One region of the Variovorax cryoconiti genome, then DNA from elsewhere that is predicted to be linked to it. Evidence: predicted binding sites of a transcription regulator. Region 1 holds the regulator's gene; each other region holds the start of a gene.

Region 1 (3,210 bases):
CCACGACCCGCACCAGCGCCCGCACCGGCATCCGCCACGCCGCGCAAGGTGATTCCCATCGCCCCGGCAGAGGGCGAGGGCGTCGGCCTCTACGAAGCGCACAAGAAGATCTATGCGCGCAGCATCCAGGGCGTGTTCGCGCGCTGGCGCTGGGCCATGGTGTTCATCACGCAGATCGTGTTCTACGGGCTGCCGTGGATCGACTGGGGCGAGCGGCAGATGGTGTTGTTCGACCTGGCCGCGCGGCGCTTCTACATCTTCGGGCTGGTGCTCTATCCGCAGGACCTGATCTACCTCACAGGGCTGCTCATCATCTCGGCGCTGTCGCTCTTTCTCTTCACCGCCGTGGCGGGCCGCCTGTGGTGCGGCTACGCCTGCCCGCAGACGGTCTACACCGAAATCTTCATGTGGGTCGAAGAGAAGATCGAGGGCGCCCGCAGCGCGCGCATGCGGCTGGACAAGGGCGCGCTGTCGATGGAGAAGGGCGTCAAGAAAACCTTCAAGCACGTGGTGTGGCTGGGCATCGCGATGTGGACCGGCTTCACCTTCGTCGGCTACTTCACGCCCATCCGTGACCTCGGCATGGCCTTCCTGCAGACGCAGATGGGCTCGTGGGAGGTGTTCTGGGCCTTCTTCTACGGCTTCGCGACCTATGGCAACGCGGGTTTCATGCGCGAGCAGGTCTGCAAGTACATGTGCCCGTACGCGCGCTTCCAGAGCGCGATGTTCGACCGCGACACGCTCATCGTCAGCTACGACACCGCCCGCGGCGAGCCGCGCGGCGCCCGCGGCAAGCAGCACGAGCGCAATGGCCTGGGCGACTGCATCGACTGCACGCTGTGCGTGCAGGTATGCCCGACCGGCATCGACATCCGCGACGGCCTGCAGTACGAATGCATCGGCTGCGGCCTGTGCGTGGACGCTTGCAACACCGTGATGGACAAGATGGACTACCCGCGCGGCCTGATCCGCTACGCCACGCAGAACGGCCTGGCCGCGCGCTGGTCGGCGCGCCAGGTGGTGGCGCGCGTGATCCGCCCGCGCGTGCTCGTCTACACGGGCGTGCTGGCGGCGCTGTGCATCGGCCTGCTCGCGAGCCTGGTGGTGCGCACGCCGCTGAAGGTCGACGTGGTGCGCGACCGCGCTTCGCTTGCGCGCATCGTCGAGGGCGGCATGCTGGAGAACGTGTACCGCCTGCAGGTCATGAACGCGACGGAAAGGCCGCAGCGCTATGCCATTGCGGCCAGCGGCCTCGAAGGCCTCACGGTCGCCGCTGGCGATTCGGTCGAGGTCCAGCCTGCCGAATCGCGCTGGGTCGCGGTGCGCCTGCAGCTGCCGTACGGTGCCGCGCCCTCGGGCTCGCACCCCGTGTATTTCGACGTGCGGGCGGCCGACGGCGGCGCCCACGTGTCGGAGAAGGCCATCTTTCTCGTTCCGCGCTGAACTACAGGAGACAAACCCATGAATGCCCTTGCATCGAAGACACCCGCCGAGCCAGCCGAGCCATGGTGGAAGTTCCCGCTCGTCTGGATGGTGATCGCCGGCCCGGCGATCGTCGTGGTGGCCGGGTTCGCCACGCTGTGGCTGGCCATCCGCACGCCCGACCCGGTGGTGTCTGCGGACTACTACCGCCAGGGCATCGAGATCAACAAGACGCTGGCCGACAAGAAGCTGATGCCGGCCCAGGCAGGACGCAACCATGCCGCCACGCCCAGCGACGACGTGCCCTTGCCCAAGCGCTGAGACGGCCGCGATGAAACGCCGCATTCGCCGCCTGGCCTGGATCCTCTGGCCCTCGTTCCTGCTGGCCTGCGTGGTCGAGATGCTGGTGTTCGCCATGGTCGACCCGAGCGACGTGCACTGGCGCGGCGAGCCGCTGCCGCTGTCGCGCCAGGGGCTCTACACCGCGAGCTTCTTCGTCTTCTGGCTGTTGGCGATGGGCTCGAGCGCGCTGACCGCGCTGCTCGCGATGTCGCGGCGCGAGGTCAACACGCCGGCGCGTTGACCAACCGGCGCAGCTTGTCGGCGTCGACGATGCGCACATGGCGCTGCTGCACCGCGACGATGCCGTCCTCGACGAACTTCGACAGCGTGCGGCTCACCGTCTCGAGCTTGAGGCCAAGGTAGCTGCCGATCTCCTCGCGCGTCATGCGCAGCACCAGCTCCGACTGCGAGAAGCCGCGCGCGTGCAGGCGCTGCACCAGGTTCAGCAGGAAGGCCGCGAGACGCTCCTCGGCACGCATGCTGCCCAGCAGCAACATCACGCCGTGCTCGCGCACGATCTCGCGGCTCATGATCTGGTGCACATGCCGCTGCAGAGCCGTCACCTCGCGCGAGAGTTCCTCGATGCGGTCGAAGGGCATCACGCAGACTTCCGCGTCTTCCAGTGCCACCGCGTCGCAGGTGTGGTGGTCGTTCACGATGCCGTCCAGGCCGATGATTTCGCCCGCCATCTGGAAGCCGGTGACCTGGTCGCGGCCGTCCTCCGAGGTCACGCGGGTCTTGAAGACGCCGGTGCGGATGGCGTAGAGCGAGGTGAAGCGCTCGCCGTTGTGGAACAAGGTCTCGCGCCGCTTCACCTTGCGGCGCGTGGCGACGATCTCGTCGATGCGCTTCAGGTCGGCGGGCTGCAGGCCGATCGGCATGCACAGCTCGCGCAGGTTGCAGTTGGAACAGGCGACTTTGATGGTTTCGGGGGTCATGGGCTGCGGGCGAGGCAGGCGGGGAGGGCGCTGCCGACGCGTCGGTGGTTTGAGGGAATTGTTCGCGAGCCGTGGGTGCGCAGGCTTGACGGGCGTCAATGAAGAAGGGCCCGGTTGGCGGCACAGTCGACGAGCCCTCCGCGCCCCATCACCATGCCATCCACCCTCCTTACCGAATCCGCCGCGCCGAGCCGGCTGCAGTTGGTTCCCCCGTCTGCCGCACCCGCCGCACCCACCATGACGCCGGCGACCCTGAAGCGCTTCGATGTTGCCGGCCCGCGCTACACCTCGTACCCGACCGCGGACCGCTTTGTCGAAGCCTTCGGCAGCGACGACTACGCGCAGGCGCTGCGCCAGCGCCGCATGGGCACCAGCGCCCGGGCGCTGCCGCTGTCGCTCTACGTGCACGTGCCGTTCTGCGCGTCGCTGTGCTATTTCTGCGCCTGCAACAAGATCGTCACCAAGCACCACGAGCGCGCCGACGACTACCTGCGCTATCTGGCGCGCG
Region 2 (3,210 bases), on a different contig from region 1:
GGCGAGATCTCGGCCTTGCCGCTGTCGAAGTACACCTTGAGCGACGGCTGCCCATCGATCAACGATGCGAGCGCACCCGCGCCGGCAGGAATGGCCTCGACCGTCGTCGGCTGCGCGGCACCGGAGACGGCCGGCACCACCACCGGCGCAGGCCGGGCAACATCCGTTGCGGGTTGTTGGCATCGCGTGATGTAGAACAGGAGGGCCAGCAGCAGCAGGAGCCATGGCAGCCACTTCAGAAGCCCGCCGCGACGCGCAGGCGGCGTGCGGGGCGCCGCGTGGGCGCCGAGGCCGGACTCACCGGCTTGCATCGACTCGATCTCTGTCGGCGTGAGCGAGCGCCAGCGGCCGCCGACGGCCAGGCGCCGCATGATCACCGGCGCGGCGAGCGCGACGGCACTGGCAACGGTCGCCGAATCGAGGCCGAGCCGCGCCGCGATGCGCGCCAGGAGTCCGTCGGGCCCGCCCAGCACCGTGTCCACCTGCGTCGCGCTGAGGGCCGGCGCCGAAGTCGCCCCGGTGGGCGACGTCAGCCAGCCCTGCACGACATCGCCGAAACCGCCCTGCATGAAGCGCTTGGAAAAACCCTCCAGGCCGTCGGTTTCGGGGTCGGTCATAACGCCGAGCAGCATCTGCACGAGTTCGCCGGCCTTGGGGCCGAGCGCAAAGCGTTCGCCGATATCCCGAATGAGTTCATCAAACATGTTGTTTCTCCCTGAGTGAAGCCGCGGCCGAAGCACCGCTGGCGGCGCGGACCATAGCCCAGGCCGACGCGCAGCGCCCCCAGGGCTTCGCGCAAAGAACCGCAAAGGCGGGAATTGCGCACGCCGGCCGGCGCTCAGGACATGTCGGTGCGGTGGATGCGCGGGTCGATCCGCGTCGTCGGCACCTGGTAGGCCCGGTCGTCGAACAGGTCGATGCCGCACATCAGCGACTCCACCCAATCGAAGAAGTCCGTGATGGCCGCCCGGCCCTCGATGGGCGCCCCGTGCTGCGGCACCAGCATCGCGATGTCGAGCGTGCGTGCCATGCGCGCCCACAGGCGCAGGATCTTGTTCGACACCATGTAGCGGCGATGAAAGGCTTCCATGCGCGGAATGTGCGGCGCCAGTTCACGCACGGGGGTCTGGGCCTCGCGGCCGCTGGTCATCGACACGCCAAGGTCGCCGGTGAAGAGGATGCGGCTGACCGGATCGTAGAAATGGAAGTTGCCCTCGGCGTGCAGGAAGTGCGCCGGCAGCAGCCACAGTTCGCTGTTGCCCAGGGGCAGGCGCCCACCGAGGTCGGGCACGCCGATGATCCGTTCTTCGGTCTTGCCGACCTTGGTGAAGTGCGGCACGAAGCGTTCCCACACGCGCGAGATCACCAGCTGTGCACGGGTCGATGTCAGCCAGCGGTCGAGCGAGGCGATGATGTCCGGATCGGCATGCGAGGCGACGATGTACGACAGCTTGTGCGGGCTGAAGTGGCGCGTCATGCCGAGGTACAGCTCGTTGAAGGCGAGGTTGCCGCCCGGATCGATGACCGCACCGGTGCCGTGGTCGACGATGAGGAACTGGTTCGCCTGCACCGCCTGGCCATCCGCGCCGACCAGGTCGGTGAACATCAGGCAGGCATGCTGCGGGTCGCGGTAGAGCTCGATCGGCACGGGCAGGTCTGGAAGGTCGGAAGAAAGAGGCCCGACTGTAGAGAGCCCGACGGCGTCAACGGTTGATGGGGATCAAGGGCACAGAAGCCATTCGCCCATTTGTCTACCTGGCCACCGACTCCGGGCCGCCCCTATGATGAGTCCGACGCACCCGCGCACCGATCCCCCCACTGTCCGGAGAAACCTCATGAAACCCGTTTCCGCCCTGCTCGCCCAACGACGAAATGCCGGCCTGTGGCACACCAGCCCCGACGCCACCGTCTTCGACGCACTGCATGTGCTGGCCAAGCACGAAGTCGGCGCCCTGGTGGTGATGGAAGGCGATCGGCTGGTGGGCGTTTTCTCCGAACGCGACTACACGCGCAAGGTGGCCCTGCTTGGCAAGAACTCGAAGGCGATGCAGGTGGCGGAGATCATGACGGCCCATGTCATCACCGTGACGCCCGACACCCCCACGCACGACTGCATGACGCTCATGAGCCAGAAGCGCATCCGCCACTTGCCGGTGGTCGACAACGGCCAGGTGGTCGGCATGCTGTCGATCCGCGACCTGATGGACGACATCATCGCGGACCACGAAAAGACCATCGAGCAACTGACGAGCTACATCCAGAGCTGATCAGATTGACTGCGTTTCCTTCGCGCGCTGGTAGGCGGCATGCAGCCGTGCGAAGACAGCGCCGGGTGCGCCGCTGCCGACCGGCTGGCCATCGAGCAGCGTCACCGGCATGATTTCCTTGCTGGCCGAACTGAGCAGCAGCTCGTCGGCGGCGCGGACCTCGGCCTCGGCGATGGGGCGCAGGTCGTGGGGAATGCCTTCGGCCTCGCACAATTCCCGGATCAGGTCGTAGCGGATGCCTTCGAGCACATGCTCGCTCTTGGGCGCACCGAGCAGTGCGCCGCCCTGCACCACCCACACGTTCGACGACGACGCCTCGGTCAGCAGACCGTCGCGGAACAGGATCGTCTCGACCGCTCCGACATCCGCCGAGATCTGGCGTGCCAGCACATTGCCCAGCAGCGAGGTGCTCTTGATGTCGGCGCGCTCCCAGCGGAAGTCGCGCGAGGTGACGCAGGCCACGCCCTTGGCCAGCAGCGCGGCCGATGGCGGCTTCATGGCGTTGGTCATCATGAAAACCGTGGGCACGACGTCCTGGGGCATCACGTGGTCGCGCGGCGCCACGCCGCGGCTCACCTGGATGTAGAGCATCTGGTCGTCGGCGGGATGTTCGGCGACGAGACGGCGTGCCCGCTCGAGCCAGCCGGCCTCGTCCAGCGGATTGGCGATGCGCACGCTGGCCAGGCTGCGGCCGAGGCGCGCCAGGTGCTGCGAGAAACGGAAGAACTTGCGCCCGTACACGGGCACCACCTCGTAGATGCCGTCGCCGAAGATGAAGCCGCGGTCGAGCACGGAAATCTTGGCATCGGCCAGCGGCGTGTAATCGCCGTTGAGGTAGCAAAGGGAATCGGGAAGAGCGTGCATGCGGAAACCGAAAGGGAGATGAAGGCCCCGATTCTCCCCGCAGTGCCCTCGCGATGCCGGCTCGGCCGTCGCGCACCTG
Region 3 (3,210 bases), on a different contig from region 1:
ACCAGCTTGATGGGGGAGCAGGCGGCCAGGAGCGAGACAGCCGCTGCGGTGAACGCCATGCGGCGGCGCAGGATGAAGGAACGGGTCATGCCCCCTGTACGCATCGCCCGACGCTTCGGTTTGCAGGACGGCGCCTGCACCCGGGGCGCCTCAGGTGGCGCGGCAGATTTTCAGCATGTTGGTGCCGCCCGGCGCGCCCATCGGCTCGCCGCAGGTGATGGCGTAGACGTCGCCGCTCTGCACGATGCCGCGCTTCTTCAGGTGCGACTCGGCCTGCTCGAGGGCCGTGTCGCGGTCGGTGTGCGAATCCATCAGCAGTGGGCGCACATTGCGAAACAGCGCCATCTTGCGCTGCGTCGACAGGCGCGAGGTGAGCGCGTAGACCGGGATGTGGGCCGAGTGGCGGCTCATCCACAGCGGCGTCGAGCCCGACTCGGTCAGCGCGACGATCGCCTTGGCGCCCAGGTGGTGGGCCGTGAAGAGCGCGCCCATGGCGATGGCCTGGTCGATGCGGGCGTAGGTGTGGCCGCTGAAGTCGGTGTCGCGCGCCGTGTCCTCGGCCTGCTCGGCGGCTTCGCAGATGCGGCTCATCTCCTGCACGGTCTCCAGCGGGTAGCGGCCGGAGGCGGTCTCGGCGCTGAGCATCACCGCGTCGGTGCCGTCGAGCACCGCATTGGCGACGTCGCTCACCTCGGCGCGCGTGGGCACCGGGTTGGTGATCATCGACTCCATCATCTGCGTGGCGGTGATGACCACACGGTCCATCTCGCGCGCCATGCGGATCATCTTCTTCTGCAGTGCCGGCACGGCCGCGTTGCCGACCTCGACCGCGAGGTCGCCGCGCGCGACCATGATGCCGTCGCTGGCGCGCAGGATCGCTTCCAGGTTCGGGATCGCTTCGACCCGCTCGATCTTGGCGATCATTCCTGGCCGGTGGCCGAACTCGGCCGCGGCCACGTTGCAGAGCTGGCGCGCCATCTCCATGTCGGTCGCGTTCTTCGGGAAGCTCACCGCCACGTAGTCGGCCTGGAAGCTCATGGCGGTCTTGATGTCCTCCATGTCCTTGGCCGTCAGCGCCGGCGCCGTGAGGCCACCGCCCTGCTTGTTGATGCCCTTGTTGTTCGACAGTTCGCCGCCGAGCAGCACGGTGGTGTGCACCGCCTCGCCCTTGACCAGGTTCACGATCAGCACGATGAGGCCGTCGTTGAGCAGCAGGCGGTCGCCGGCCTTCACGTCGCGCGGCAGGTCCTTGTAGTCAAGGCCGACGGCGTCGACGTCGCCAAGCTCGGTGCGTGACGCATCGAGCACGAACTTGGCGCCCGGCTCGAGCCAGATCTTGCCCTGCGCGAACTTGCCCACGCGGATCTTCGGGCCCTGCAGGTCGGCCATGATGGCCACTTCGCGGCCGGCGCGGCGAGCGGCTTCGCGCACCATGGTCGCACGGTCGATGTGGTCCTGCGCGGTGCCGTGGCTGAAGTTCAGCCGCACCACGCTGACCTTGTGAATGATCATCTGCTCGATCAGTTCGAGCGTGTTCGACGCGGGGCCGAGCGTCGCGACGATCTTGGTGGCATGGCGGGGAAGGCGGGTCGTGTCCACAGTGTCTCCTGGGGCTGTCGGGGAATCCGTTCCGCGGGCGGACCGGGGTTTTGGCACAATTCTCACATGTGGAGATGTCGTTGCGCGATACGACACGGTTGCTTTGACAACCCCACGCACTTGATCTTCGTCATCACCCCTTCCGATGAATGCGTTACGGTGCACACCCGCGCCGTCGTTTTTCCTTTCTTTCGCCTCGTCTTATGCAGACCCCAACCGATCCTGTTCCCACGCCCCTGTCGCCGGACATGCCGCTGCCGCACCGCAAGGTCATCCGCTCCTGGCTGATCCCGATCTCGCAGCGCACGACCGTTCGCGCCTTCGTGCTGCTGGCCATCGATTACCTGCTGTTCGGTGCGCTCGTCACGGGAACGGTGCTGCTCAAGCCGGTCTGGCTCAAGCTGCTCGCCGGACTGCTGGCGGGCTTCGTCATCGGCCGGCTCTTCATCATCGGCCACGACGGCTGCCACCAGAGCCTGACGCCGCACCGTCGCCTGAACAAGTGGCTGGGCCGCATTGCCTTCCTGCCCTCGCTCACGGCCTACAGCCTCTGGGACATGGGGCACAACGTGGTGCACCACGGCTTCACCAACCTGAAGGGCGTCGACTTCGTCTGGGCGCCGCTGACGCAGGCCGAGTACCGCGCGCTGTCGCCGGTGCGCCGCGCCCTCGAGCGCATCTACCGCAGCGGCTGGGGCCCCGGCCTGTACTACATGGTCGAGATCTGGTGGAAGAAGATGATGTTCCCGTCCCGCGCCACGATGGGCAACAGCTACCGCCCGATCTTCGCCAAGGACTGCGCGCTCGTGACCGGCTTTGCCGCCCTCTGGATCGCCGCGCTGAGCACCGCCGCGCTGGCCACCGGCCAGTCGGTGCTGCTGGCGCTGCTGCTCGGCTTCGTGGTGCCGATGGCCTTCTGGTTCACCATGATGGGCTTCGTGATCTACGGCCACCACACGCACGTCAAGGTGCAGTGGCACGACGAGAAGGCCGCCTGGCAGCGCGCGCAGCCCTTCGTGTCGACCACCGTGCACCTCACCTTCCCGCTGCAGATCGGTGCGCTCATTCACCACATCATGGAGCACACGGCGCACCACGTGGACATGAGCATCCCGCTCTACAAGCTGAAGGAAGCCCAGAAGATGCTCGAGCACCTGCTGCCCGAACGCATCATCGTCCAGCCTTTCTCCTGGAAGTGGTACTTCTCCACCGCCCGCGCCTGCAAGCTCTACGACTTCTCGCGCCAGTGCTGGACCGACTTCCAGGGCCGAGCGACCAGCGCGATGCGTGCGCCCGCGGCGGCCATGGCCTGACACCCGGCCCGCGACGACGACAGCAAAAAGCCCGCGAATGCGGGCTTTTTCATGGGCGTGGAGTGGGCGTTCAGCCGGCCGCGCGCTTGCTGAGGATCTCGAAGGCCGGCAGCGTCTTGCCTTCCAGGATCTCGAGGAAGGCGCCGCCGCCGGTCGAGATGTAGCCCACGTCCTTCTCGATGCCGTACTTGGCGATGGCGGCCAGCGTGTCGCCACCGCCGGCGATCGAGAAGGCCTTGCTCTCGGCGATGGCGCGGGCGATGGCTTCGGTGCCGTGCGAGAAGGCCTCGAACTCGAA
Region 4 (3,210 bases), on a different contig from region 1:
CGAGCCCCGCGATGATCCGCAATGTGGTGGATTTCCCGCAGCCGGAGGGCCCGAGAAGGACGCAAAAGGAACCGGATGCGATTTGAAGATTGACGGCGTGCAGGGCCGTGCTGTCGCCCCATGATTTGGCGACCCTGTTCAGGGCGATCGAAGACATGGCGCAGTGTAGGAACGATATGTGACAGTTGTGTTCCCTTCGCAGGTCAGTGTTTTCCTGGGCCGGGCCTCGTGAGAAACTTCGCTACAGTGGTCCGGCCTGTCCGGGCGTCGTACCAATCGAAGGAAAATCATGAGCAAAAAAGTCGCCTACGTCACCGGTGGGATGGGAGGAATCGGAACCGCCATCTGCCAGCGCCTCCACAAGGACGGGTTCACGGTCATCGCGGGCTGCGGCCCGACGCGCGACTTCGGCAAATGGCTGGCCGAACAGAAGGCCGAGGGCTTCGACTTCTACGCCTCGGTCGGCAATGTCGGTGACTGGAATTCCACCGTCGACGCCTTCAGCAAGGCCAAGGCCGAACACGGCAGCATCGACGTGCTGGTCAACAACGCCGGCATCACCCGCGACCGCATGTTCCTCAAGATGACGCCCGAGGACTGGAGTGCCGTCATCGAGACCAACCTCAACAGCATGTTCAATGTCACCAAGCAGGTGGTGGCCGACATGGTGGAAAAGGGCTGGGGGCGCATCATCAACATCAGCTCGGTCAACGGCGCCAAGGGCCAGGCCGGCCAGACCAACTACTCGGCGGCGAAGGCCGGCATGCACGGCTTCACGATGGCACTGGCGCAGGAAATGGCCCACAAGGGCGTGACCGTCAACACGGTGAGCCCGGGCTACATCGGCACTGACATGGTCAATGCGATCCGCCAGGAAGTGCTGGACAAGATCATCGCCACGATCCCGGTCAAGCGCCTGGGCAAGCCGAGCGAGATCGCCTCGATCATTTCCTGGCTGGCCACCGACGAAGGCGGCTACTCCACCGGCGCCGACTTCTCGGTCAACGGCGGCCTGCACATGCATTGACGCGCCTTCGCGCTGCGTCGTCGACAAACCCGCTTCGGCGGGTTTTTCTTTGGGCGAACGCGACGGGACTTGACGCCGGTCAACCGGCGGCGTGCGATCGCGCCTAGATTGCACCCATCCGCCGGCGACACGGATCGCCGCACGTGGCGGGCTGGCCGGCACTCCGGAAAGAATCGAATGATCTACACCCGTCTCAAGGCGGCGCTTCGCTACTTCAACGAAGCCGTGCCTTTCAAACTGGTGCCCGCGCTGATCGCCACGGCTGTGCTGGTGACCCTGCTGCTGATTCCGCGCCCCGACGGGCTCACGCCCGATGCCTGGCGGCTGGTGGCAATCTTCCTGACCACGATCGTGGCGATCATCCTCAAGGTCATGCCGATCGGCGTCATGGCGATGATGGCCATCGTGATCGTCTCGCTGACGCAGGTCACCTCGAACTCGTCCAAAGGCGCGATCACCGACGCGCTGGGCAGCTTTTCCAGCCCGCTGATCTGGTTGATCGTGGTGGCGATCCTGATCTCGCGCGGGCTGAAGAAGACCGGCCTGGGCAGCCGCATCGGTCTGATCTTCATCGCGCTGCTGGGCAAGCGCACGATCGGCATCGGCTACGGCCTGACCATCTGCGAGCTGGTGCTGGCGCCCTTCACGCCCAGCAACACGGCGCGCGGCGGCGGCATCGTGCATCCGATCATGAAGTCCATCGCGACCGCCTTCGGCTCGGACCCGGCCAAGGGCACGCAGGGCAAGGTCGGCACCTACCTGGCGCTGGTCAACTACCACGCCAACCCGATCACGTCGGCCATGTTCCTGACGGCGACGGCCCCGAACCCGCTGGTGGTGGACTACGTCGCCCGGGCGACGAACCAGAGCTTTCACCTGTCCTGGACGACCTGGGCGCTGTGCATGCTCCTGCCCGGCCTGGTCTGCCTGCTCGTGATGCCGCTGGTGATCTACCTGCTGTCGCCGCCCGCGCTGAAGGCCACGCCGGACGCCGTGGACTACGCGCGCGCCGAGCTGACGACGATGGGGCCGCTCGCGCCCCCCGAGAAAGTCATGCTGGGCACCTTCGGGCTGCTGCTGGTGCTGTGGGCGAACGTCCCGGCGATGCTGTTCGGCCCCGCGTTCACGCTCGACCCGACGGTGGTCGCCTTCGTCGGCCTGTTCGTGCTGATCATCACCGGCACCATCGACTGGGACGACGTGCTGTCCGAGAAGAGCGCGTGGGACACGCTGATCTGGTTCGGCGCCCTGGTGATGCTGGCCGAGCAGTTGAACAAGGTCGGCGTGATCGCCTGGTTCTCCGAAGGCATGAAGGCCGCCATCGTCACCAGCGGCATGGGCTGGCCGCCGATCGCGGCGATCCTGGTGCTGATGTTCGTGTTCTCGCACTACCTGTTCGCCAGCACCACGGCGCACATCAGCGCGATGATGCTCGCCTTCCTGGGCGTCGGTGCGCAGTTGATTCCACCCGCCTATGTGGTGCCCTTCATGCTGATGATGACGGCCGGCTCCTCCATCATGATGACGCTCACGCACTACGCCACCGGCACGTCGCCGATCATCTTCGGCAGTGGTTACGTCACGATGGGCCTGTGGTGGCGCGTGGGCTTCGTGATGTGCGTGGTCGAGCTGCTCGTCTTCGCCGTCATCGGCACGACCTGGTGGAAGGTCCTGGGCTTCTGGTGAGCGGGCCTTGCGACGGGGTTTTCTGCCGGCGCGTGGGGCGCTGGCGCGGTGGACGCTAAAGTCACGGCAGCCTCTTGCCGCCGACATCGGCTGCAAGCGCCCCGGATCTCCGCTCCTCCACCCGCTCAGCGACCCCCGGATGCCCCACAGCGTTTCCCTGATCAACACCATTGCCGCCGGCCTCGGGCTCGCGCTGGTGCTCGGCTTCCTGGCGGTGCGCGTCCGTCTGCCGGCGCTGGTCGGTTACCTGCTCGCGGGCGTGATCATCGGGCCGTTCACGCCCGGCTTCGTGGCCGACGCCGAGATCGCCGCGCAGCTGGCCGAGATCGGCGTGATGCTGCTGATGTTCGGCGTCGGCCTGCATTTCTCGCTCGACGACCTGCTGGCGGTCCGCAAGATCGCCGTCCCCGGCGCGCTGGTGCAGATCGCCGTGGCCACGCTGATGGGCGGGTCGCTGGCGTTGTGGTGGGACTGGCCGCTGGGTGCGGCGCTGGTGT

The links. The regulator FNR, encoded in region 1, switches genes on or off when oxygen is low (the NO sensors DNR and NnrR bind a similar motif). The targets are predictions, from matches to a motif close to TTGATNNNNATCAA.
Region 2: a site for FNR is predicted at 1,711-1,724, ahead of ACSFA2_RS08865 (oxygen-binding di-iron domain-containing protein). Genes of this name have one in related genera too.
Region 3: a site for FNR is predicted at 1,720-1,733, ahead of ACSFA2_RS10020 (fatty acid desaturase). Genes of this name have one in related genera too.
Region 4: a site for FNR is predicted at 1,097-1,110, ahead of ACSFA2_RS22860 (DASS family sodium-coupled anion symporter). Genes of this name have one in related genera too.

Annotation. Positions count from the first base shown of each region.
Region 1 covers NZ_JBPJZI010000005.1:278,446-281,655, forward strand. Annotated here, with positions in the region: gene ccoG (cytochrome c oxidase accessory protein CcoG) at 1-1,443, shown strand, start outside; gene ACSFA2_RS15140 (FixH family protein) at 1,462-1,743, shown strand; gene ACSFA2_RS15145 (hypothetical protein) at 1,754-2,005, shown strand; gene fnr (fumarate/nitrate reduction transcriptional regulator Fnr) at 1,986-2,702, opposite strand; gene hemN (oxygen-independent coproporphyrinogen III oxidase) at 2,940-3,210, shown strand, end outside.
Region 2 covers NZ_JBPJZI010000002.1:863,999-867,208, reverse strand. Annotated here, with positions in the region: gene ACSFA2_RS08870 (OmpA family protein) at 1-704, opposite strand, end outside; gene ACSFA2_RS08865 (oxygen-binding di-iron domain-containing protein) at 839-1,648, opposite strand; gene ACSFA2_RS08860 (CBS domain-containing protein) at 1,836-2,267, shown strand; gene ACSFA2_RS08855 (D-amino acid aminotransferase) at 2,268-3,131, opposite strand.
Region 3 covers NZ_JBPJZI010000003.1:195,932-199,141, reverse strand. Annotated here, with positions in the region: gene ACSFA2_RS10030 (alpha/beta hydrolase) at 1-89, opposite strand, end outside; gene pyk (pyruvate kinase) at 151-1,599, opposite strand; gene ACSFA2_RS10020 (fatty acid desaturase) at 1,803-2,912, shown strand; gene ACSFA2_RS10015 (phosphoglycerate kinase) at 2,983-3,210, opposite strand, start outside.
Region 4 covers NZ_JBPJZI010000012.1:65,504-68,713, forward strand. Annotated here, with positions in the region: gene ACSFA2_RS22850 (ABC transporter ATP-binding protein) at 1-157, opposite strand, end outside; gene phbB (acetoacetyl-CoA reductase) at 290-1,027, shown strand; gene ACSFA2_RS22860 (DASS family sodium-coupled anion symporter) at 1,205-2,713, shown strand; gene ACSFA2_RS22865 (cation:proton antiporter domain-containing protein) at 2,853-3,210, shown strand, end outside.